Regions from separate parts of the Enterococcus sp. LJL51 genome, predicted to be linked through region 2. Evidence: a T-box and tRNA genes for the amino acid it is inferred to sense, from the RefSeq annotation. Region 2 holds a T-box; the other holds one or more tRNA genes.

Region 1 (3,576 bases), on a different contig from region 2:
ACGGTTTTATTGACGGCTTAAAATTAAGATATAATATCATAACATCACTCCTTTAAATTTATTACGTATTTTAAAACCTTTGATTATTTAAAAGTGCTAAATAATCAATACTAACTAATGAATAAAATTTGAATAAATACTAATTTGCTTAACTAAATCCTATTTCTTATAAATTCTGTTAATAATTTTATCTACATTTTTCCATTTCAATACAAGTGTTTTAGGAAAAATATCGAAAATGAATAAATTTGATATAGACTATTCACTTTTTTTGAGTTAAACTATTTATAGACAGTAAAGATATCACGTCTTTTAAATAATTATTTCTCTTAATTTTCTTAAATTACTAGAATATAAGAAAATTTATTTTATTCTTTTGACAAAAATAAAATCAAGAACATAAAATAAATTTTATCATATTAACTAAATTAATAATACTTTTTTTTATAAGTTGGAAAAATTTTACCCTCTATTTTCCCAGCTGTTAAATTCCCCTCCTTACCTTACTTATTTCCTCCTTCATTTCTAAATACGCATTCAACCCATTTTTATATTAAACTATTAAAAATTTCCTTAGATTACTTCATTTAATCTTTCTTACTATCACTAATTACTAAATAAAACACAAAAATGATTTATAATTCTAATATTTATTTCAAAGAACATTTTTTTACTGTTTAATCAAAGTCTGAAGAAGTCAAACATACAAAGATATTTCTCTAAACTACGCTACATTACTTATTCACTTTTTTTAAAGTTACCCTTCTTTTTTTAGATTCTTCCTTCCTAATAATTAAATCAATTTCTATAAAACTAAATAAGTCAGTCTTTACAAATTTTTTTTATAATGACTTACATTTTATCAATTTAAAGATATTGAAGTATAAAAAAACACCATAATCTAGAAATTTTCTAAATCGTGGTGTTTTTAGGCTTTATACCTTTTGATATTAGTAATCCACCAATATCTTTTCTATTTTATCTAACGCAATAGAAAAGACAGCCTATCAAAAAAATGTTGAATCCTCTAAACCAAAATATTACTTTTAAGGAAATATGTTTAATAAAAGACAAAATTTTCTACGCTATCGTAGAAAATTCTCTTATTCTCCTCAAGAATGTGTTTATTACAAGATTGGTTCTGCTTCGAATCTAATACATTTTTGGGATGAGAATCGTACGGTTGTTAATGAATCATGTTTCCGAATATCGGATGTATCTTGAACTGAAAAAACAACGCTTCAAGTGTAAGGCCTGTCAACGAACCTTTGTCACTCTCCTAAATTAAAATACCTCTATAACCGAGATTCTCTCTCAAAGAAACCTTGTCTACTTCTTTCTCATAACGTGTGACGAAACAATTCTATCATCCGATAGATCTGTTTCGAACACATCTGTCCAAAGTGTTGTGATTTAATGAATTTAATCTGTCCGCAGTATTAGCCTTAACATGATTTTTACTACGATGGATGGTGAACCCCATCATCTATTGGATATCATTAAGAATCCAGAACTGCTTTTTTTAAATATTATTTCAGCTGATTCTCAAGAGAAAATTACGAAACTGTGCAATTTATCTTAATCGATATGTATACACCTCATGTTTCACTGGTCAAAAGCTATTTTCCAATGCCCAACCTATTATTGACCGTTTCTACATTGTCCAGCACATTAGAAAAGCGTTTCGCAACCAGCGAATGAAGAAAAACGCCTTCGATTACTTCCAAAGCAAAGAGTCGAAACTGCGCAGTATGGTGAAACTAATGAAGCAATACAGGAAAGACAAAAGCAGGTTGAACGATGAAAGTCGTCTTTGTGTCCTGGTTTCAAGGCTTACTTAACAGAAGCTAAGGTTGTAAATTGCTTGATTCATGTTTCCTTTGAACTACAAATGGGCTATCAACTATAGTAAGCTCTGTTTTATGCAATAAAGAAACACAATCAATGATACTTTGAAAAATTGCTTGTTTTTAATCGATACTTCTAGAAAAATATTGAACTATTTTAAAGACGTTTCGAACGTTTCTACTGCAATTTAAGGGTGCTCTTCAGTCTCCCTACTCAAATGAACCAGTAGAATTTCTGAACAATCCTATCAAGAAATGCGTATAGATTTCGCAGCCTTTACAACTTCAGACGGCGAATCATGATTCACTGTGGCAATGCTTTGTTTATAAACTAAAAAAGCAAAAATTGTTTCCTCTGTATTTTTGTGCGAATACCAAATGATACTTACATTTCCATACAGTGTGTGATAAACTTTTGTTAACCTTTTTCATAAAGGTACCTCCTAAACTTTTTGATGTGGTGGTCGGGAAACCAACTTCATCTTACCAGTTTAGGAGGCTTTTTTACTACCACGCTGCAAGCTCTCTGGAATCTCTAGCATAGCTAGGGGTTTTCAGAACATACAAAAAAACAAGACTGATTAGTCTTGTTTTTAGAGAAATACCGGCGGCCGGGGTCGAACCGGCACGCCCTCGCGGGCACTGGATTTTGAGTCCAGCGCGTCTGCCAATTCCGCCACGCCGGCATAAAATTAATTATTGCAAGGCGGTAACCGGATTTGAACCGGTGATGAAGGTTTTGCAGACCTCTGCCTTACCACTTGGCTATACCGCCATAATTAAACTGGGGTAGCTGGATTCGAACCAACGAGTGACGGAGTCAAAGTCCGTTGCCTTACCGCTTGGCTATACCCCAATTACCTAAAATACCTTAATAAAGGTAAGGGCGAACGACGGGAATCGAACCCGCGAGTGCCGGAGCCACAATCCGGTGCGTTAACCACTTCGCCACGATCGCCATAAAAAATATTTAAAATAAAAATAATGGCAGGGGTAGCAGGAATTGAACCCACACTAACGGTTTTGGAGACCGCTGTTCTACCTTTAAACTATACCCCTAAATGGAGGAAAGTGGATTCGAACCACTGAACCCTAAGGAACGGATTTACAGTCCGTCGCGTTTAGCCACTTCGCTATTCCTCCATAATGGCGTGAGACAGAATCGAACTGCCGACACACGGAGCTTCAATCCGTTGCTCTACCAACTGAGCTACCACGCCAATAAAAAATTTATAAAACTAACGGTTCCGACGGGAATCGAACCCGCGATCTCCTGCGTGACAGGCAGGCATGTTAACCCCTACACCACGGAACCAACCAATGGAGGTTAACGGGATCGAACCGCTGACCCCCTGCTTGTAAGGCAGGTGCTCTCCCAGCTGAGCTAAACCTCCAAAACCAATCAAAAAATGACCCGTACGGGACTCGAACCCGTGTTACCGCCGTGAAAGGGCGGTGTCTTAACCACTTGACCAACGGGCCAAACAAAAAACGGAGAGTAAGGGATTCGAACCCTTGAGACAGTGTTTACCGTCTACATGATTTCCAATCATGCTCCTTCGGCCTCTCGGACAACTCTCCAGAGTTAAAAAGAAGCACTCACAATTACTCTACTTTAATTTCCTAAACAGGAACTCCGGCAGTAGGACTCGAACCTACGACATCATGATTAACAGTCATGCGCTACTACCAACTGAGCTATGCCGGAATAATCGCGCGGCGGCGTCCT
Region 2 (22,440 bases):
CATTGAAAAGCCGAAGATAAAGGTTAATATGACAAAGAATAAAATAGCAGTTAAAGTTTTAGGCAGGTTCGGTGAATATCAGGGAATTGTTCCCAGCGCAGAACAGGCAATGGTTCAAATGAAAGAAGAGCTGCAGACTCTTCTGGGTGTAACTGACAGGTCGATTGATATAGTGATTGAATTTGTCGATTATGTCCCAGAAGAATCGAAGAAATCCAGAGTTGAGTAGAGAGGTGATCAAGATGAAGGAGATTTTTGACGAATACAAGTGGCCGATTATTGGCGGTATTGGTGGTTTGATTTTAGCAGTATTGCTGATGACTCTGGGCTTTTTTAAAACACTTTTAATCCTTATCCTGATGGTAGTTGGAGTCTATGCAGGATTTTACTTGAAAGCTACGGGTTTAGCGGACCGCTTGTTTAAACAAAAGCCGTAACAAGGCTAATTATCACTAGGTTATAATATTAAATTTATATATTAGAACAAAAAAATTGGGAGGTAAAAAGAATGGACACTCAAAAAACAGTAATGACAAATCAACAAACAATTAAAGGTGAATTGACGTATGATGATAAGGTTATTCAAAAAATCATCGGCATCGCTTTGGAAAATATTGATGGACTTCTAACAGTGAACGGCGGTTTCTTTTCAAATATTGCTGAGAAGCTTGTAAATACTGACAATGTTACCTCTGGTATCGATGTTGAAGTAGGGAAGAAACAAGTTGCCGTTGATTTAGACATTGTTGCAGAATATGGTAAGGATATCTCTAAACTATTCAAAGATATTCAAGCAACAATTGTTGAAGAAGTGAAAAAAATGACTAGTCTTGAAGTGATTGAAGTTAATGTGAATGTTGTTGATATTAAAACAGTAGAGCAATACAAAAAAGATTCAGTAACGGTTCAAGACAGAGTTGGCGATTTTGCTGAAAATACTGGTGAGTTTGCTTCAAACCAAACAGATAAAGCCAAAAAGGCAATTGGTAGAGGGGCAGATAAAGCCAAAGAACAAATGGAACCGCGTGTAGAGTAATCATTAAAAACTAGAGTCGATACTTACTTATAGAAAGAAGGAAATTAAGATGGGATTAATATGGTCACTTTTAGTAGGGGCGTTAATTGGTGTGATTGCAGGAGCGATTACGAATAAAGGAAAATCAATGGGCTGGATTGCGAATATTGCAGCTGGTTTAATTGGTTCAGCAATTGGACAAAGTATACTGGGACACTGGGGACCAAGCTTGGCAGGAATGGCATTAGTTCCGTCAATCGTTGGAGCTGTAATCTTAGTAGCTGTAGTCAGCTTTTTCTTAGGCAGAAACTAATTACCGACAGGCTTTTATTATCATATCAGAAAACGGGAAAGCAGCAATCTGCTGCATTCCCGTTTTTTTAATGTTCTCCTGACTCGACAGCCAAACCATTTAGAAATATTGTAATCATTTTTTTGAAGGTATCCTTTTGGCGTTGCTTTTGTCGAAATTGAAGGCTTTCTTCTATGTTTGTCAATTGATTTTCGTGAAGGTACTGTTTCATTAAAACAACCTGTTGATTTAAATAGTCATCACCATCAACCATCTTATGATAAAGCTGTTGTTCCTCCTGAACATCTACCAATAATCCCAGCAATAAATGCTGTAGTGAATTCACAGCTGTAAAGCTGTCTTCAATAGAGAAGCCTGCTTTTTTTAGGATTGCCAGCATTTTATCATAACGTATTAGACGTGAAGGGTAGGACGGTATGGTATGTAGTTCGATTTCAAGCGCACAAGGGTAATTCTGATACAGCTCATAATAATTTTCCATGTATAAAAATAGGGTGTGTCGCCAGTCTTCCTGCTCCTCAGGCTCCTGAAAGTGTCTGTCCACTTCTTCGGCCATGCTCTGAAGAAGGGCCTGCTTATTTTGAAAATACCAGTATAAAGCTGGAGCTTGAACACCCATTTTTTTCGCGATGTTGCGCATAGAAAGCTTTTCAATATTTGGTGTTTCATCTAATAATTGAAAAGCTGTTGCAATAATTTTTTCTTTGGAGAGCTTGTTTTCCATTTTTTTCATCCTTTAGCATGAATTTTGTGTAAACTGCTTGTATTTACTCCTTAAAATATGGTAAATTATTGTGCAGTCTATTTTACAGTGTTAAATTAAATGGTTTGGCAACAGCCCGTGTCTCGCTGCAGTCGATTCATATTTATAATAACACATTCCCTCTCTTATAAAAACGTTGCTGAAAATGAGGCGAAAATAGGCTGAGTTTAAAAAGAAAGTAGGGGAATTGATGAACATTGTTATGGACCACGTAAAAAAGTATAAGAAGGAAACAATTATTGCTTTATTTACAGTGATTATTATGGTCATGTCTGCTCTCTGGCAGCCTAAGCTGCTGCAGCAGGTGCTTGAAGCAATCATTAAAGAAGATAACAATAAGATGCAGTCATTAGGCGTGTATTTAATTGGAATCGCAGTGCTGGGACTTATTGCAGGTGTAATTAACACAATTTTTTCTGCGAAAGTAGCTCAGGGAGTAAGTGCGGATATTCGTGAAGCAGTCTTCCGAAAAATTCAAACCTTCTCATTTGCTAATATAGAAGAATTCTCATCAGGAAATCTGGTTGTTCGACTAACAAATGATATTACACAAATTCAAAATGTTATTATGATTGCTCTGCAGTCATTGTTTAGAATACCGATTCTTTTTATCGGCAGCTTTGCGCTGGCGATGACAACATTGCCCCAGCTATGGTGGATTATTGTTTTGCTGGTTGTTGCTGTCATTATTATCACTATGCTGTCGTTTTCTCAGATGGGCAAGCACTTTACCATTATTCAAAATCTGATTGATAAAGTGAATAGTATCGCAAAAGAGAATTTAATGGGGATTCGCGTAGTAAAATCCTTTGTGCAGGAGAAAAATGAGCTGGAACGGTTTGGTAAGGTAAGTAACGATTTAACCAAGCACAATGTCATCGTAGGAACTTTATTTTCGGTGATGATTCCATCGTTTATGCTGGTTGCTAATCTAGCGGTAGCAGGGGCAATTTTCTTTGTGGGTGATTTGGCGAAGAATGACCCTACATTGATTGGCGGCATTGCTTCATTTATGAACTACCTTATGCAGATTATGATGGCAATCATTATCGGCGGTATGATGATGATGATGACTTCTCGTGCAGCAGTATCTATCAAACGGATTAAGGAAGTTATGGACACCGTTCCAGCAATTACGTATCCTGAAGTACCTGAGCAGGAGCTTGACGGTAGTGTGGTTTTTGACCATGTCAGCTTCCATTATCCAGGTGATGATACCGATACACTGAAGGATGTATCCTTCACCATTAAGCCAGGAGAAATGATTGGCGTAGTTGGTGCTACAGGTGCCGGAAAGTCGACTTTGGCACAGCTGATTCCCCGTCTTTTTGATCCGACGGAAGGAACTGTGAAAGTTGGCGGAGTAGATTTGCACGAAATTAATGAGCATAGTCTGCGAAAGACCGTTTCATTCGTTCTGCAAAAAGCAATCCTATTTTCAGGAACAATTTCTCAAAACCTGCGGCACGGGAAACGTAATGCAGATGAAGGGGATATGACCAGAGCGACTCAAATCGCTCAAGCCCGTGAGTTTATTGAAAAGCTGTCTCTAGGCTATGAAGCTCCAGTAGAGGAACGGAGCAGTAATTTTTCGGGTGGACAAAAGCAGCGCCTGTCAATTTCCAGAGGGGTTATTGGCGATCCTAAAATACTGATTCTTGATGACAGTACGAGTGCTTTGGATGCTCGTTCGGAAAGTCTGGTCAAAGAAGCTCTGGAAAATGATTTGGAGAATACAACAACGATTATCATTGCGCAAAAGATTTCTTCCGTAGTAAATGCGGATCGCATTTTGGTGTTGGATAAAGGGAAGCTTGTGGGAGAAGGAACACACAAGCAGCTGGCAGCTGAAAATGAGGTATATCAAGAGATTTATGAAACGCAAAGAGGAAAGGATGAGGTAGAATGACGGACTTAGTTAAAGCAAGTAAATTCTTTTATCATTATTTGAAAAAGTATAAATTATCCTTTTTCATCATTGCTGTAACGATTGTCGCAGCTACCTATCTGCAAGTAAAAGCACCTCAATTTATTGGTGAAGCAATCGAGGAGCTGACAAATTATGTTTTAGGCTTTATGCAGGGAAAAGATGATAAAACAGCATTTATTGGAGTTATCCAAAAGCTGGTCATTTTTTATGTCTTAACCAGTGCGGCGAATTTTGTCTATAGTATTTTATTTACACAAGTTGTTGGGAAATCGACTAACAGAATGCGTTTAGGATTGTTTAATAAACTGGAAAAGCTAACAATCCGCTTTTTCGATTCTCATAAGGATGGAGAGATTTTAAGTCGATTCACCAGTGACTTAGATAATATTCAAAATAGTCTCAATCAGGCATTGCTGCAGGTTCTAACGAATGCTGCGTTGATTGTTGGTGTGCTGATTATGATGTTCCAGCAAAATGTTGAACTGGCGTGGGCAACGATTGCTTCAACACCGGTTGCGGTTTTTATTGCTGTGGTGATTATTCAAAAAGCCAAAAAATACGTAGATATTCAGCAAGATGAAGTTGGCAGACTGAATGGATATATGGACGAAAAAATCAGCGGTCAGCGGGTAATTATTACCTATGGACTTCAGGACGAGACCATTGACGGTTTCATGGAGCAGAATAAAAAAGTTCGGGAGGCAACCTTTAAAGGACAGGTCTATTCGGGCCTGCTGTTTCCAATGATGCAGGGAATGTCTCTGGTTAATACAGCGATTGTTATCTTCTTTGGCGGCTGGCTAGCACTCAACGGCCAGGTGGACCGGGCAGCAGGTCTCGGTCTGATTGTGACATTTGTTCAATACTCACAACAGTACTATCAGCCGTTAATGCAGATATCATCGGGCTACAGCATGATTCAGCTGGCTGTAACTGGTGCGAGAAGGTTGAATGAAATGTTTGATGAGCCAGATGAGGTTAATCCTGAAAACGGTAAAGAAATTACTGGTGTTCATGAGTCTGTCGCATTAAATAATGTAGATTTTGGCTACGATGAACAAGTTCCTATTTTGAAAGATGTTTCAATCAAAGTGAACAAAGGCGAGATGGTGGCGCTTGTAGGACCAACTGGTTCTGGTAAAACAACCATTATGAACTTGCTGAACCGCTTCTATGATGTTAATAGCGGCTCAGTCACCTTTGATGATACAGATGTTCGCGACATTGAGTTGAGCAGCCTGCGTGCCCATGTGGGAATTGTTTTACAGGATTCTGTGCTTTTCTCAGGAACGATTAGAGAAAATATTGCTTTTGGGAAACCGAATGCACAGGAAGAAGAAATCATTGCAGCTGCAAAGCAGGCAAATATTCATGAATTTATCCTGTCTCTTGAAAAGGGCTATGACACAGAGATTACAGAAGAAAATAATATTTTTAGTACAGGACAAAAGCAGTTGGTTAGTATTGCCCGTACGATTTTAACTAATCCTGCTCTGTTGATTTTGGATGAAGCGACTAGTAATGTTGATACTGTAACAGAAGCGAAAATTCAAAAAGCAATGGAAGAAGCAATTAAGGGGAGAACCAGTTTTGTGATTGCCCATCGTCTGAAAACTATTTTGAACGCAGACCGTATCGTTGTTTTGCGGGATGGTAAAGTAATTGAAGAAGGAAACCATAACGAGCTGTTGAAGCTGCATGGTTTTTATTCCGAACTATACCACAATCAATTTGTTTTAGAATAGACTTATGGGATTAAATACTAAGGAATGCTGTTTCAATTTCTAAGCATAGAAAACTTAGTTCTGTTAATTCTATTTTTAATCTTAAAAACTGAATAACAAGTGTAGCCAGAGAAGATTCTTTAGGAATAAGCCGAAATATACGAAAATAGCTTCTATTTTCAGTGTATTCCGGCTTATTTTTTGCTGGGCATTTTGATATGCCTTAAAGTTAGCGTGAGAAAAACAGCAGCAGGAATAATTAATGTTCAGTTAATGTTTGGCTGTTAGTAGGTTAATGGTCTAATCGTATTCTATACCTATCAAAGGAGGAGATAGGATGAATACTCAAAGACGTATCTTAACATTAAACTTTACTGGAATTGATTTAGTCAAATATGCAGCGGCAATTATGATCATTTGTATTCACTGTGACGCAGTTGTGGACAGCCCGCTCTATAATTTTATTATAAAAAATATTATCTGCCGTTTGGCAGTTCCTTACTTTTTTATTACGGCTGGTTTTTTTGTCAGAAAGGGTATGACGAAATCAGAAGGCTATCTTCAACGCTACCTTCTAACAATGGGAAAATCTTACCTGTTATGGAGTCTGTTGTTTTTACCACTGGGACTTCAATGGATTAGTCAGCAGTTTGACTTGCCAATCTTGCTTTACCCAGTGGCTTTACTTGTCGGACTGATTTATGTAGGAACCTATTATCATCTCTGGTATATTCCAGCAACGATGTTTGCTCTTGTTCTGACTCATTTCCTGCTGAAGCGTCTAGGCTATGTCAAGCTGTTAGGGTTCAGCATAGTGCTGTATAGTTTAGGGTGTCTGGAGTCATATAGTGGTTTGCTAAATGGAACAATGCTAGGGGATCTGTTTAAATTGTATCAGCAATTTTTTATTACAACACGAAACGGTCTGTTTTTTGGCTTTGTATTTATTGTTTTAGGCTTCTTATTACATGATTATGGCAATAAATTAGCGGTAATTCAATTATATTCCGGACGTCTTCTGATTTTACTAAGTATTATATCTCTTCTAGAAGGAATGCTGCTGTTTTTTAATCCAGGAACAGACGCAAATTTTCTTTTCAGCCAGCTATTATTTAGTCCAGTATTTTTTCTGTGGACGCTTTCTCTGCGGGTTCCGAAGAACTGGAATTATAGACAACTGCGGGAATTAAGCAAGTATTATTATTTTTTACATCCGCTTGTCTTATTTTTCAGTCAGCTGCTTTTGGCACAGCTTTCAGTTCAATGGCTGCTTCCCACAGGTTTACTTCAGTTTCTGCTGGTAGTGAGTGTTACTCATCTGCTAAGTACAGGAATAATCAGTATTACTGGGAAACTGCGGGCGCGTAAAAATGCACCGGCAATCAAGCCGCAGCATGTTCAAAACTGAAATTGTCAGCACGAGCTTCCTATGGTAACCTTGTGTTAATACCATATAAAGGAGACCGGCAGGATGGCAAATATACTAATTGCAGATGATGAAAAAGAAATTATTGATTTACTAAAGCTGTATTTGGAACGCGACGGAACTGTAATTTTTGAAGCTGCGAACGGTAAGCAATCTTTGGAAGTGCTGGAGAAAGAAGCTATTGATTTGATAATATTGGATATTATGATGCCTGAACTGAACGGTTTTGAAGTGACAAAAAAAATTCGTGAGCAAAGTAGTATCCCAATCATGATTATTTCTGCAAAAATAGATACAACCGATAAAATATTTGGATTAGAGCTGGGGGCGGATGACTATATTACAAAACCTTTCGATCCCCTAGAAGTAACAGCTAGAGTCCGCGCAGCTCTTCGAAGAAATTATGAACTGAATCAGCAGCAGCGTCAACCGGAACAAATCGTTGTCAGAGAGCTGACTCTTGACATGGGACAGTGTTTGCTGATTCGTCAGGGGGAAGAGATTCCCCTGACCTCAGTTGAATTCAAGGTATTGTTTTTATTGATGAATTCTCCGGGACAGGTTTTTACCAAAGAACAAATTTTTGAAGCCGGCTGGGAAGACAGCTATGTAGTGGATGATAATACAATTCGAGTATGTATCAGTAAGCTGAGAAATAAAGTTGGTGAGCATAATATCAAGACCATTCGTGGTCTGGGGTATAGATTGGAGAAGTAAGATGAAGGGTTTGCGACGCTTTCTTATATTTCTGTTTATTGGTTTGACGATACCAATGATTATTCTGTATACAATTGTTGATACTGTTTTTATCTATTATACCAATACGTATCACGAGAGACCTTCACTAATGCTGGCTGGCTATGGTGGTGTGATTGTGATTAAGGTTGTATTCTTCTTGCTATTTCTTTTTGTCTTTATCCGTTTGATTAGTAAAAAGATTCAAGAAGAAAATGTCCGTTATTCAAAAGAGAAAATGACGTTGTTTGCAAATATTGCTCACGATCTTAAAACACCTAGTACTTCTGTCATGGGCTTTGCACAGGCTTTGGCAGAAGGGGAAGTAGCAGAGCCGGAAAGACAAAAGGAGCTGCTTAAAACAATCTATGAAAAATCAAAGCAGTCAAATGAGCTGTTGGAATTGATGTTTCAATATACAAAGCTTGAAAGTACTGATTATCCTTTTATATTCGAAAAACTAGATTTGCAACGGCTGCTGAAAGAATCAGTCGCTTCTCTTTATAACCAGTTTGAAGAACGACAGATTGCTTTGGTGCTGGACTTTCCAGAAGAAGAGGTATGGCTGGAGGCTGACCGTACAGAACTGACAAGAGCACTTAATAATCTTTTAGTGAATGCATATACCCATAATCCTGTCGGCAGCAAGGTATTGGTTCAGCTAACTGTTAAAAATGATCTTGTTGAGGTCGTCATAGCCGATACAGGAGAGAGGCTAAGTAAGGAAACAGTTGAAGAAATTTTTCTACCGTTTATACAAAAGGATTCTGCCCGTCAAAAAGGCAGCGGCTTAGGACTAGCCATTACGAAAACGATTATTGAACGTCATGGGGGAACCATCTCTGTGGTCCATACAGTTCCTGAATATACAAAAGGATTTATGATTCAATTATCTAAAAGTAATTAAAAAGAGGGGGATGACACTAGTAAGAGTTTATCCCTTGAAATCGAATGGACAGTGTTCTGAAAGCTACCATATCTTCGGAAATAAGTCAGGCGATACAGAAAATAGGAGAAGCTATTTTTTGTATCGCCTGACTTATTTTTTTAGGTAAAGCACTTTTGTTCTATTGTCACTTTTAGCCGGAATCAGCAGCTGATTTTCTATTTCTTTTCTATACAATATAGAATAGGCGGCTGGTTCATTTGATTGATAAATTGATAAGTGAGCACATTGTAGAGCTTTTGTGGCAGGTTTTGACAAAGCTGTTGAACCATTTCCAATTCCCGTTCTCCACCTTCATGTCCATAATAAACGACGAGAATAATTCGCCCTTTGGCTGTTAGCCGCTCTAGAACAGCATTTACAGCTATTTCTGTAGTTGCTGGCTGAGTGATAATTTCTTTATCGCTTTTTGGCAAATACCCTAGATTAAATATAGCCGCCTTAACAGTAGTATTTGAAGGCAAAGCCTCACTGATTGTTTCATGTCCTTGATGAAGTAATTCTACTTGTTTGGAGAGCTGAGCAGCTTCAAGCCGTTTTGCCGTGTTGGCAATAGCAGTTTCCTGAACATCAAAAGCGTAAACTTTTCCAGAGCTGCCGACTAGAGAAGCTAATAGTTCTGTGTCATGTCCATTACCCATCGTTGCATCGATTACGTGATTACCCGGCTCAATAACCTCTTTCAGCAGCGTATGGCTGAAGTGTAAAGCAGTTTGCAGCATTAAATCATCACCTTTACTTCTTTTCGGGCATTGTATTTCCCTTGGTAGCTATCCCGTTTTTTCATTTCGTTGTCTATCGCGTTTAGCACTTCCCATTTTTTTAAGCTCCACATCGGACCAATGAGAGAATCGTAAGGAGCATCGCCAGTTAAACGGTGTATAATAATTTCCGGCGGAATCATTTCCAGCTGATCACAGATTACTTCAACATATTCTTCCCGGGTCATTAATTGTAGACGTCCTTCATTATAGTCCCGCATCATTTTTGTGTTTGTCATTAAGTGAAGCAGGTGAAGCTTAATTCCCTGAATATCTGAATCAAGAATTGTCCGCCGTACATTTTCCAGCATCATCTGCCTATCTTCACCTGGCAGACCGTTAATTAGATGAGTACATACACGAATGCCGTGTTTTCTAAGCTTTTCTACGCCATCTAAATAGGTTTGGTAATCATGGGCACGATTGATTGCTGCACTAGTGTCTTCAAAAGTTGTCTGTAGTCCTAACTCTACCCAAAGATAATAGCGTTGATTCAGTTCGGCTAGATAATCAACGACATCATCCGGCAGACAATCCGGGCGTGTACCGATTGCTAGACCTACAACACCAGGTTCGTTGACCACCTGCTCAAAGCGGTGACGAATGACCTCGACAGGCGCATGTGTGTTAGTAAAGTTTTGGAAGTAGACGATGTACTGATCAACATTCGGCCACTTGCCATGCATCATTTGTATTTCCTTTTGAAATTGGACTGGCAGAGGATCATGAGGGGCCACAATCATGTCGCCGGAACCTGATACACTGCAGAAGGTACAGCCGCCTTTGGCAACAGTCCCATCCCTGTTTGGACAGTCAAATCCGCCATCAACAGGTACTTTAAAAATCTTTCCGCCAAATTGCTTACGCAACGCATAATTCCATGTATGATAACGTTTATTGGCATCATCTGTATAAGGAAATAAAGTCATATTATCTTCTTCTTTCTCAAGGTTGTTTATTTTTGAAGCGTAAAGTAAAGCGTAATTTTTGATAGATAGGGTAGGTCATCAGCAGCCAGAAAAGTCCAAACGAAAATCCGCCAAGTATATCACTGGGGAAGTGAACACCCAGATAAACTCTGCTAATACCAATAAATAGAATAATGATACCCAATATTACCTGCAGGATGCGGCAAAGCATCTTTTTTTCTATAAATAAGGGCAGTAATAAAATGATTGTACCATAAAGAAGAACACTACCGGTGGAATGCCCGCTTGGAAAGCTGGAGCTGTGCTCGATGACCAGATGTTCAAGCGTAGGTCTTTCACGCATGAACAGCAGCTTAACCAGCGGATTGAGAACACCAGCAGCAAAGGCTGTATTGGCGAATAGCCAGATTGCTTCTGCGTAGTATTTCTTTAAGAACAGAACCCCGGAAGTCAAGACTGCCAAGACTGCAACGGTCAAAGGATTCGCTAGCTTTGTGTACCAAATGAAAAATTGATTTAGAGCTGGATAAGGACCTCGAATACTACCAGTAACTGCCTGGTCGAAGTTGTGCAGCGATTCAGGATAAAATTTTACCAAATAGCCTAGAAAAATGAAAATCAGCAGAAAGCAGCTCCCGGCAAATTGGTAATAGAGTTTGTTTTTCATAGCGTCGATTCCTTTATAAAAATTTTGATTAATTTAACCATACGAATAACAGTATAGCTTATTGTAGGAGATTTGAGAAACTGTCGATTTCTGTTTAATAAAATGTTAACGAAAAACTTTTGCTGAGACTGTCCTATAAGAAAAGAGAAAACGGGTTGGAACCTGGGAGACACAAACGATGTTTTCGGTTTTTAAAATCGAAAGAATGTAATCTAAACGCAAATTCCTCAAAAAAAGCCGAAATATACTGGAAAACAGGCTAGGCTATTTTCCAGTATATTTCGGCTTTTTCACAGAGCTGACCATTTTTGCCGCAGCTCTTTTTTGTGATTGGGTTAATTAATAGTTAGAAGCGATAAGAAATGGGTCGGATAATATAGATTATTCCCAGTCATCATCCATGTAATCTTCAGGATATGCCCCAACGCCCGTGACATAGATGTCTCCAGTTGCTGTCTTAAGTTCAAATTTTGAACCGTCTTTTCCTCGGGAATAAGTATTATTTTCTGTATCAAAGATGCTGACATCACCTAAATCGGACTGAGCTTTAATTGAAATGTTTTCTACCTCTTCGTAGAGTTCGATATCAATATCACCGTGCTCCATAATCGCTTTGAGCTCCTTAGGCCATTCTTCACCATACAAGTAAATTGAGCCGTTTTTCCCAGATAAATCAGCTTCGCCGCGAAGATTCTGAATATGAAACTCGCCACTTTTCGATTCAGCTTTAGTCGTTGTACTCTTAATGTTTGTCAGATAGATATCACCTGTTGAAGTTGTTAAATCAATCGTATTTCCTGAAAGTTCATAGGCATCGATTTTTCCATGATCATTTTTTATAGTAAGTTCATCAATTGTTGCTTCGCCAAAAATATCAATGTCGCCGCTTTTACTTGTCAGATTAACTTTCTCAGCAGTTGAGCCAGCAAGTGAAATTTCTGAGTGATCGAGGTCTACATCCAGCTCTTTTGCTGTAAAATTAGATAAGTATACACTGCCAGTCGCATCTCCATCAACAACGACACGATCAATATCTGAAGGTACAGTCAATGTTACATGGGAAGACTCTATATGAAACATACGGAATTGAAAATGATCTGTGCCTTTGTTTTTAGTACTACCGTTCACGGTGGCGGTCAGCTTATCTCCAGATTCATTGACATCTAAAGAACCTTTTAATGGTTCGGTAACGCTGCTTCGTGCTTCCATTTCAATTTTATTTGTTGCTGATGATTCAATGACATAATCAGTATCTCCTGATAGCTTCAGGTGGAGTTCCTTAATTTTATCCGTATTTTTAACAGTATACTCTTCGTTTTTTACTTCTACCATACTTGTTTTAGCGCGTTGGTAGAAAACAGCACTCCCAACAGCTCCTACACCCATCGCAAGGATCCCAATAGCTAAAAAGAAAATTGTCGTCTTTTTCATATTATCCTCTCCCTCCGAACACTTTTCCATGCCATTTGATGTAGCGCTTCAGTGATGCAAAGAACAATCTGGTCAATGGAGTTAAAATCATTATTCCGATTACTCCGGCTCCAGACAAGAAGACGCTAAAGAATAATTGAAACAGTCCGGCATCATTGAAGCCGACAATGACTGAATAGACACCAAGTATCGGTGATAGCAGGAAGAGCACTGCAGCCAGCCAGCAAGAGAAGACAACTGCTGCAAAAGCGAAAAACATCCAAAACATAAATAGGAAATCAAATGCCAGTAGTGCACAAATCTTCAGCACACGAACACCAGGTTTATCAGGTCTTTTGTAGTCATAGTGATCATCGTAAGGGTGATCATACATATCTTTTTCATAGGGGTCGTAATCCTGAACAGGCGAAAATTCCTGCCAGCCATCTCTTGTCAAACGTTTTTCAGGAACTTCAATATCGAATTCCTGTAAAATTTCTTCTGCAATAGAACGAGGTTTGCCTAAGCTTTTTGCAATTTGCTCTTCAGCTTCTCCAGAAGCAATTCGTTCGTCAAAAATCTCTTCGTATTTGTCTAAAACAGCTGCCTGCTGCTGATAGGATAATGGCTTTAAATATATTTTCAGTTCAATCAGAAAATGTTCTTTATTCATAAGTTCTCCCTCATTTCATTTTTATCTTTCTGTAGTAGTTCTCTCAAATACACTATAAATTCTAATTGGTGGAATAACAAGTGGTTTTGAGTAAAATCGGTCTAAGGTAAAGGTGGAAATAGGTCTTTAGTCGTAGTCGTTAAGTAAGTAAAAAATATAATTCTTATATAACATCAAATTCGATTTATATAATTTAAAGATAAATAGCTGATGAATGATTATATCTTTTAATTTTTTTTAAAAAAAGGTATACTGTTAGTTGAGTAATTTTCTTTTTTACTACTATCGGAGGACTTAATTATGGAAAAATTATCACGCAAAGAAAGAAGGAAAGCGGAACAAAATTATCGCACAGCGGAACAGCTGAAAAAAAGCACGACAATGCTTGGATCAGCACTAGCGCTATCATCAATTGCCGGCTCAACGATTATACTGCCAAAAGCGGTGGAGGCGACAGAGGGTGGAAGTAACAGTGCAGAAATTAGCCCGTTGCTTGATGGTTTAACGACTGAAACACAGCTTCAACAGGAAGAGACAGCAACAACTGAAGAAACTACAGAAGAGACCACACAAACAGAAGAAACGAATGAAACAGAAACAGGAGAATTACCGACAGAGACGACAGATAGTATAGAAAGCGAAGAGACACAGGCCCCTGTACTGCCGGAAGAAGAGAAACCTTCTTCAACGGATGAAATTATTGGAGCCAGCCCGTTTGCAGCTTCTGCTAGAAGTGCTGTAACAACATCTTCATTTGTTGCAAGTATTGCTGGTCATGCAAAATCTGTAGCCACCGCTAATGATTTATACGCTTCTGTGATGATTGCTCAGGCAATTCTGGAAAGCGGCTCTGGATCAAGCTCATTGTCACAAGCACCTTATTACAATTTATTTGGCATTAAGGGCAGTTATAATGGTCAATCTGTATATATGAATACTTGGGAGTATTTGAACGGGCAATGGGTCGTGAAAAATGAGGCTTTTAGAAGCTATCCATCTTTTACAGAATCATTTGCAGATAACGCCTACGTCTTGAGAAACACTTCTTTTCAGGCTGGTGTGTATTACTATTCAGGTGCATGGAAGAGCAATACCAACTCTTATACAGATGCAACAGCGTGGCTCACAGGTCGGTATGCAACAGACCCAAGCTACGGTACAAAACTGAATTCAATTATTTCGGCAAACAATCTTACACAGTACGATACTCCGTCCACTGGTGGAAATACAGGTGGAAACGGAAATGGGGGGAATACTGGCGGAGGCTCATCATCCGGCGGCAGCACAACACAAGATGTTATTCATACAGTTGTTTCAGGCGACAGTTTATGGGCTCTTGCGAGTAGATATGGAACATCAATTGCCAACATTAAAAGTTGGAACAATCTCTCCAGTGATGTGATATACATAGGACAGAAGCTGACTGTACAAAAAGGCAGCTCGTCCGGGGGTAGTACCGGCGGAGGTTCATCCTCTGGGGGCAACAATAACTCAGGTGGCTCAGGGACAACGACAGACACATACTATACAGTAAAATCAGGGGACAGCCTGTGGGCCATTGCGAACATAAACGGTGTAAGCATCGCTAATTTACGCAGCTGGAACAATATCAGCGGTGATATCATTCATCCTGGACAGCGGCTGATTGTCAAAAAAGGCAGCGGCGGCAGCTCTAGCGGAAATACTGGTGGGGGTTCATCCTCATCCGGCGGCAACAATAATTCCGGCGGCAGCACAGGTACAACGACAGACACATATTATACGGTAAAATCAGGGGATAGCCTGTGGGCCATCGCAAACATAAACGGTGTAAGCATTGCTAATCTACGCAGCTGGAACAATATCAGCGGAGATATTATTTATCCTGGACAGCGGCTGATTGTCAAAAAAGGCAACGGCGGCAGCTCTGGCGGAAATACTGGTGGGGGTTCATCCTCATCTGGCGGCAACAATAATTCCGGCGGCAGCACAGGTACAACGACAGACACATATTATACGGTAAAATCAGGGGATAGCCTGTGGGTCATCGCAAACATAAACGGTGTAAGCATTGCTAATCTACGCAGCTGGAACAATATCAGCGGAGATATTATTTATCCTGGGCAACGCCTTGTTGTTAAAAAAGGCAGCGGCGGCTCCAGCAGCTCTGGTTCTTCTTCGAATAACTCGGGAGGCTCCAGCAGTTCGAATAGTAAAACCCATGCAGTGAAGAGCGGAGATACATTATGGGGATTGGCGCAGCAGTATTCAACAACCGTTCAGAGAATCAAACAGTTGAATAATTTATCTGGAGATACCATTTATATCGGGCAACAGCTGAAAGTTGCGTAAAAGGATTGAATTCCTTCTGAAAATTTGTTAGTATAACGTCATATATCAATACAACGATGATAAGGAGTAGTAGAAAGAACTCTGTTTTAGAGAGCGCATGGCTGGTGAAAATGCGCACAGAAGCTTTTGAACTCGCCTTGAAGTTGATTTTTGCTGAAAATTAGAGTTGAAGTAGGCAGAAACGGCGGCGTCCGTTAACACGCTAAAGGTCTATTCAAACAAAGCGGATAGACAAATTTAGGTGGTACCACGTTGGCATTCAACGTCCTATGGGATTGTTTTCCATAGGACGTTTTTTATTTTTATCAGGTAAAAGACACGCCCTGTGCATAACAGCTGTAAGGGATACCAGTATTTATCAAATGTATTGAAAATGAATAATTGGAGGAGAAAAATGAATTACGATCACAAAAAGATTGAAAAAAAATGGCAAAAATATTGGGCGAAAAACAATACGTTTAATACCCATGATGATCCTGAAAAAGAAAAGTTTTATGCGTTGGATATGTTTCCCTATCCATCAGGACAAGGTCTTCATGTCGGCCATCCGGAAGGGTATACAGCTACAGATATTTTATCTCGGATGAAAAGAAGTCAGGGCTATAATGTTCTTCACCCAATGGGCTGGGATGCATTCGGACTACCTGCAGAGCAGTATGCACTGGACACAGGAAATGATCCGGCAGAATTTACAAAGAAAAATATCGAAACATTTAAACGACAAATCAATTCATTGGGCTTCAGCTATGACTGGAATCGTGAAATTAATACGACGGATCCTGAGTATTATAAATGGACACAGTGGATTTTCACTAAGCTATACGAAAAAGGGCTGGCCTATGAAGCAGAAGTAGCTGTAAACTGGGTACCGGAGCTGGGAACCGTTATTTCAAATGAAGAGGTTATCGATGGAAAAAGCGAGCGGGGCGGTTATGATGTTATCCGCAAGCCTATGCGTCAGTGGATGCTGAAAATCACGAAATATGCAGACCGTTTGCTGGACGATTTAGATCTTGTTGACTGGCCGGAAAATATTAAAGAAATGCAGCGAAATTGGATTGGCCGTTCTGAAGGTGCAAATGTAACCTTTAAAGTGGAAGGAACAGATAAGGAGTTTACTGTTTTTACAACGCGTCCTGATACATTATTCGGTGCCACTTATTCTGTATTAGCCCCTGAATTGGCGCTTGTACAGGAAATAGTAACTGACGAACAAAGAGAACAAGTGGAAGCTTATATTGAAGAGGCTGGGAAAAAATCAGATTTGAACCGAACAGATTTAGCGAAAGAAAAGACTGGAGTTTTTACTGGTGCTTATGCAGTAAATCCAGTCAATGGTGCGAAAATCCCAATCTGGATTGCTGATTATGTACTGGCTTCTTATGGTACAGGTGCAATCATGGCAGTTCCAGCACATGATGAACGTGACCATGAATTTGCTAAAACTTTTGGATTGGAAATTATTCCTGTCCTAGCCGGCGGAGATGTTGAACAAGAAGCTTTTACAGGCGATGGTCCTCATATCAACTCAGAGTTTCTTGATGGAATGGATAAAGAAGAAGCAATTACTGTAATGAATCAGTGGTTAGAGGAACACGGTGCTGGGAAAACAGAAACTAGCTATCGCCTGCGTGACTGGCTATTTTCCCGTCAGCGTTACTGGGGAGAGCCGATTCCGGTGATTCATTGGGAAGATGGAACGACAACAACTGTTCCAGAAGAAGAATTGCCGCTGGTACTGCCAAAAACTGATGATATTAAGCCAAGCGGAACTGGAGAATCACCGTTAGCAAATATCGAGGATTGGATTAATGTTGTTGATCCTGAGACTGGTAAAAAAGGCCGGCGTGAAACCAATACAATGCCGCAATGGGCTGGCAGCTCATGGTACCATTTGCGCTATATTGATCCACATAATAAACAGATGATTGCTGATCCTGAAAAGCTGAAGCGCTGGCTGCCTGTGGATATTTATATCGGCGGGGCAGAGCACGCGGTTCTACATTTGCTGTATGCTCGTTTCTGGCATAAATTCCTTTATGATATTGGTATTGTTCCCACGAAAGAACCTTATCAAAAATTATTTAATCAGGGAATGATTTTGGGTCAAAGCTTCCGTGATTCTCGCGGTGCTTTAGTGCCAACGGATATGGTGGAAAAACGTGACGGCATCTGGGTAAACAGTGAAAACGGAGAAGAGCTGGAAGAATCTCCAGCCAAAATGAGTAAATCACTAAAAAATGTCGTCAATCCTGACGATGTTATCGAGAAATATGGTGCAGATACACTGCGTATGTACGAAATGTTCATGGGACCTTTGGAGGCATCGATTGCCTGGAGTGAAAATGGCTTGGAAGGCAGCCGTAAATTCCTTGACCGGGTTTGGCGTCTAATTGTAGATGAACAAGGAAAAATGCGGGACCGCATTACCACAGTTAATGATGGAAAACTGACAAAAGTTTACCATCAAACGGTTAAGAAAGTAACCGAGGATTTAGAACAGCTTCATTTCAATACAGCAATTTCTCAGTTGATGGTCTTTGTTAATGAGGCAAATAAAGCAGAGGTTCTGCCTTATGAGTACGTGGAAGGCTTTGTTCAGCTATTGGCGCCAATTGTACCCCATTTGGGTGAAGAACTATGGGCAATCCTGGGGAATGAAGGCAGCGTTGCTTATGTTGCCTGGCCGGCATATGATGAAAGTCAGCTAGTCGAGGATGAAGTTGAAATTGTACTGCAGGTTAATGGAAAAGTCAGAGAAAAGCTGGCTATTGCTAGAGGACTAAGTAAAGAAGAAATGGAAGAGAAAGCCATGGCTTCAGAAGGCATTAAGTCCTTTCTTGAAGGGAAAACAGTTCGTAAAGTAATTGTTGTTCCGGATAAACTAGTAAATATTGTAGCGAACTAAAACGATAAAGAAAATAAAGCTGGACTAAAAGTGTTTTACTTCAAGAATCAGAGAGGTACTGTTCAACATCAACTACCTCACTGTGTTTCTTAGCAATAAGCCGTACTCTAGGAAAATGATTCCATACATTTTCAATAGAGTACGGCTTATTTTCGAAGAAGCGGTTTTGGGACCACCGTTTATTCTGAGTTAGGTATACTAAGAGGTTGGGGATTTATTATTGTTCCAAACCAATTTTACTCTAAAAGAAAAGGATATTTAAGGAGGGATAGTGATAGAAGGCTTGAGTCATCTGACATTCATTGTGAAGGATATAGAAAAAGCCGCTCGGTTTTTCCAAGAACTATTTGATGCAAAAGAGGTTTATTCAAGCGGCGAGCAGACTTTTTCAGTTTCCAAGGAAAAATTTTTTCTAATTGGTGAGCTATGGATAGCAGTTATGGAAGGTGAGAGCTTACCAACGAGGACGTACAATCATGTTGCTTTTAAAATTGAGCAGGATGATCTAGATGACTATATCCGAAAAATCGAGGCGTTAGGCTTAGATTTTAAAGATGGTCGGAGTAGAGTTGAAGGAGAAGGCAGTTCTATTTATTTTTACGATTATGATAACCACCTATTTGAGCTGCATACGGGAACACTTGAGGAGAGACTAGGACGTTATCAGCAATAGACAGATTGCATGGCTTCTCTCCTCATGTTACAATATGAAAATAAGAAAAAGATAAGGTGGTGAATAAGCGTGATGGTCGTTATGTCAAAAATAACATATAGAGTATTTGATTTTCTTGGATTTATTTATTTTTGCTATAACATTATTTCCAATTTTTTCTATCAAGGGACAAGTGTGTTCAAAAATAGAAAAATAATCAAATAAACAGACCATTCAGACTTATTCATGCGAATTCGATTAATGAATTAAATAACGTAGTAGGTCATGGGTATTTCTTTCCTGTGGCTTTTTTTATATCATTATAAGATACATTTCCAAGGTTCTGAATGGCAGAAAAGAGGAAAACAATGTTGATTCAATTACAGGGAGTAGAAAAAAATTACAGCACGTATCCATTATTTGAAAACTTAAATATAAAGATTGAAAAGGGGGAACGGATTGGAATTGTAGGAGCAAACGGCTCTGGAAAAACGACAATTCTGAAAATGATTGCGGGGATTGAAGGAATAGACAAAGGAACAATCAGTATTCAAAAGAATACAACAGTCGGGTATTTGGCTCAGGTCCCAGAAGCAATTGAGCAGACGGTTAGGGAATATCTGCTAGCTTCATTTGAAGAAGTCAATGGACTTCAGAAGCAGCTCAAGTATTTGGAAGAGCAGATGGCTAATCCTCAGGCAGATTTTGACCGGCTTTTGCTGCGCTATGGTCGTTATCAGGAAGAGTTTGAGGGAATTGGCGGGTATGATATTGAAAACCGGCTGGAAATGATTACAAATGGATTATCAGTTGCCCATTTATTGAATTCCCGCTTTAATGAGCTTAGCGGCGGCGAGCAGACTATTGTTAATCTAGCCAGAATTCTATTGCAGCAGCAGGAAGTCATGCTGTTGGATGAACCTACCAATCATCTGGATGTCCAGCGTATCAATTGGCTTGAAGGGTACCTTATTCATGAAAAAGCGACCTGCCTGATTGTTTCTCATGACCGGCAGTTTTTGAATACAGTTGTAGAAAAAATAGTTGAGATAGAAGATGGTGCTGGTTGGGAATATAAAGGAAATTATTCCGCATATAAGCAGCAGAAAGAAGAACGTCTGGAAAAACTGCGAAGAGATTTTGCAGAACAGCAGAAGGAAATTCAAAAAATGAAGCTGGCAATCAGAAGATTTAGACAATGGGGGCATGAGGGCGATAATGAAAAGTTCTTTAAAAAAGCAAAGCAGCTGGAACATCGTCTGGAAAAAATGCAAAAAGTACCAAAGCCTAAAGTAGATAGTCAAAATCTAGGAAGCGGTATTTTTCAAAAAGCAGATCGTTCTGGAAAGGAAGTTCTTATTGTTAAGGATATCGCCAAAAGCTATGATTCCCGTACTTTATTTGGTCACAGTAGTTTTACCTTGTTCTGGCAGGAGTGTACAGCCATCATCGGGGGAAATGGTGCCGGAAAGACAACTTTAATGAAGCTGATTCTGGGAGTGGAAGAACTAAGTGATGGAGAACTTCGTTTGGGAAGTAATGTGAAAATCGGCTACCTTCCTCAGGTGATTCAGTATGAACAGCCTCAGCGAACGATTTTACAGGAATTTATGTATGAATGCTCTTTAGGTGAACAGGAAAGCCGCAGAATTCTAGCTGGCTATTCCTTTTATAAAGAAGATGTGCTGACGCAGCTCAGGTTTCTCAGCGGCGGAGAAAAAATTCGGCTGGAGCTGGCAAAGCTGATGCAGCAGCAGATTAACTTTTTATTACTCGATGAGCCTACCAATCATTTGGATATAGAGACAAGGGAAGAAGTCGAGGAGATTCTAAGTGATTTTAAAGGTACTTTGCTGGCCGTTTCACACGACCGTTTCTTCCTGGAAAAAATGTTTCAGCATTTTCTAGTAATCGATCACCAGAACATTACTAAAGAGACTGGAAACTATGCAGAAATCATGAATCAAGAAAAGTAATGAGAAGTAATCGTAGAACTAAAACAGCAGAAGCAGACAAGCAGTTCATTGAGAACAGCTGTCTGGCTGCTGTTATTTTTATTGGAATCATAAATACGAAGTTTTTATAGATAATGACAGTATCATTCAGCATAGCTTTTAAATGTAGTCCGAAAAGCTAATGACTTGTTACATCTTCGCCAAACCATTTTTTTGAGATTTTTTCCAGCTGACCGTTTTTCTGTAGTGTTTCAAAAGCATCATTAATTTTATCTGCTAGTTCAGGGTCTGTTTTGCGGATACCCACGGCAAAGGTCTCTCCTTCAAATGCCCCAGTCACGATAGAGTAGTTAGAAAGATTATCCTCATGAGAGAGGTAGTAATTGGCATACACTCGATCAATCAGCAGCCCGTCAATTCTACCTGATTTTAAATCCATAAAGGCTTCATTAAAACCGTCATACAAAACAGGTGTCTGATCTTTAACAAAATTTTTCAGAATTTCCGGCTGTTCTTCAAAGCTGTGGTAGCCAGATGAACCGTTTTGAACACCAAGGATTTTCTCTTTCATATCGGAAAATTGATTAATCTTGTTCTTTTTTAATGAAACGACAACCTGTTCATTTTTCATATAATCGTTGCTAAAAAGGACTTTTTCTTCCCGTTCAGCTGTTTTGGAATAGCCGTTCCAGATAAGGTCGATAGTTTGATTTTGCAGTTCATTTTCTTTCATTGACCAGTCAATCGGCTGGAAGTCAATTTTTATGCCGTATAAATCAAAAACAGCTTTTGCTAAATCTACATCGAAGCCAATAATTTCACCTGATTTGTTTTGGAAACCCATTGGAACAAAAGAGTCATCCAGACCAATGATAATGCGTTTTTCTGTTTCAATTCGCTGCCACTGATCAGCGTTGCTTCTTTTTCTACTGCAGCCGGTAAAAAATAAAGTCAGGAGCAGAACGATTGGAATAAATAAGAAAAAAGTTTTTTTCATAAAAATGTTCCTTTCTATTGAACCGGAGCAACCGTTAATAATTGATCAGCGATATTCTCCGCAAAGTGCATGTCATGAGTAACAACAATCTGAGTGATTCCTTCTTCTTTTAAGCCTAAAATAACTGCTTCTACCTGCTGCCGTAATTCCGGGTCTAGTGCACTTGTTGGTTCATCATAGCCTAGAACCTTTGGCTTCATAGCTAATGCACGAGCTAAAGCTACCCGCTGCTTTTGCCCGCCGGAAAGTTGATAAGGATAGAGTGTTTCTTTTCCGGAAAGACCTAGCCGGTCAAGCAGTTCCAA

Evidence for each region. The T-box of region 2 lies ahead of leuS (leucine--tRNA ligase). A T-box ahead of a tRNA ligase gene usually reads a tRNA of that ligase, here a tRNA-Leu.
Region 1: it encodes a tRNA-Leu, which carries the amino acid that the T-box ahead of leuS (leucine--tRNA ligase) is inferred to sense. The anticodon was not compared.

What each region holds. Positions count from the first base shown of each region.
Region 1 is NZ_JBTXLW010000006.1:289-3,864, reverse strand. Features, by position in the region: partial or broken gene ACYSNQ_RS07650 (transposase) at 1,016-2,182, shown strand; partial or broken gene ACYSNQ_RS07645 (IS200/IS605 family transposase) at 2,202-2,279, opposite strand; tRNA gene ACYSNQ_RS07640 (tRNA-Leu) at 2,450-2,533, opposite strand; tRNA gene ACYSNQ_RS07635 (tRNA-Cys) at 2,552-2,622, opposite strand; tRNA gene ACYSNQ_RS07630 (tRNA-Gln) at 2,632-2,703, opposite strand; tRNA gene ACYSNQ_RS07625 (tRNA-His) at 2,733-2,805, opposite strand; tRNA gene ACYSNQ_RS07620 (tRNA-Trp) at 2,833-2,906, opposite strand; tRNA gene ACYSNQ_RS07615 (tRNA-Tyr) at 2,910-2,990, opposite strand; tRNA gene ACYSNQ_RS07610 (tRNA-Phe) at 2,995-3,067, opposite strand; tRNA gene ACYSNQ_RS07605 (tRNA-Asp) at 3,090-3,162, opposite strand; tRNA gene ACYSNQ_RS07600 (tRNA-Val) at 3,169-3,241, opposite strand; tRNA gene ACYSNQ_RS07595 (tRNA-Glu) at 3,258-3,329, opposite strand; tRNA gene ACYSNQ_RS07590 (tRNA-Ser) at 3,340-3,428, opposite strand; tRNA gene ACYSNQ_RS07585 (tRNA-Asn) at 3,482-3,555, opposite strand; rRNA gene rrf (5S ribosomal RNA) at 3,562-3,576, opposite strand, start outside.
Region 2 is NZ_JBTXLW010000001.1:424,499-446,938, reverse strand. Features, by position in the region: gene amaP (alkaline shock response membrane anchor protein AmaP) at 1-229, shown strand, start outside; gene ACYSNQ_RS02110 (DUF2273 domain-containing protein) at 243-437, shown strand; gene ACYSNQ_RS02105 (Asp23/Gls24 family envelope stress response protein) at 509-1,036, shown strand; gene ACYSNQ_RS02100 (GlsB/YeaQ/YmgE family stress response membrane protein) at 1,086-1,328, shown strand; gene ACYSNQ_RS02095 (TetR family transcriptional regulator) at 1,396-2,052, opposite strand; gene ACYSNQ_RS02090 (ABC transporter ATP-binding protein) at 2,282-4,000, shown strand; gene ACYSNQ_RS02085 (ABC transporter ATP-binding protein) at 3,997-5,766, shown strand; gene ACYSNQ_RS02080 (acyltransferase family protein) at 6,083-7,153, shown strand; gene ACYSNQ_RS02075 (response regulator transcription factor) at 7,217-7,888, shown strand; gene ACYSNQ_RS02070 (sensor histidine kinase) at 7,890-8,813, shown strand; gene mnmM (tRNA 5-(aminomethyl)-2-thiouridylate-methyltransferase MnmM) at 9,011-9,574, opposite strand; gene mnmL (tRNA modification radical SAM protein MnmL/YtqA) at 9,574-10,542, opposite strand; gene ACYSNQ_RS02055 (phosphatase PAP2 family protein) at 10,559-11,209, opposite strand; gene ACYSNQ_RS02050 (DUF4097 family beta strand repeat-containing protein) at 11,591-12,640, opposite strand; gene ACYSNQ_RS02045 (DUF1700 domain-containing protein) at 12,642-13,292, opposite strand; gene ACYSNQ_RS02040 (LysM peptidoglycan-binding domain-containing protein) at 13,593-15,623, shown strand; T-box leader at 15,671-15,896, shown strand; gene leuS (leucine--tRNA ligase) at 16,018-18,531, shown strand; gene fosX (FosX/FosE/FosI family fosfomycin resistance hydrolase) at 18,803-19,204, shown strand; gene abc-f (ribosomal protection-like ABC-F family protein) at 19,552-21,159, shown strand; gene ACYSNQ_RS02020 (amino acid ABC transporter substrate-binding protein) at 21,317-22,135, opposite strand; gene ACYSNQ_RS02015 (amino acid ABC transporter ATP-binding protein) at 22,150-22,440, opposite strand, start outside.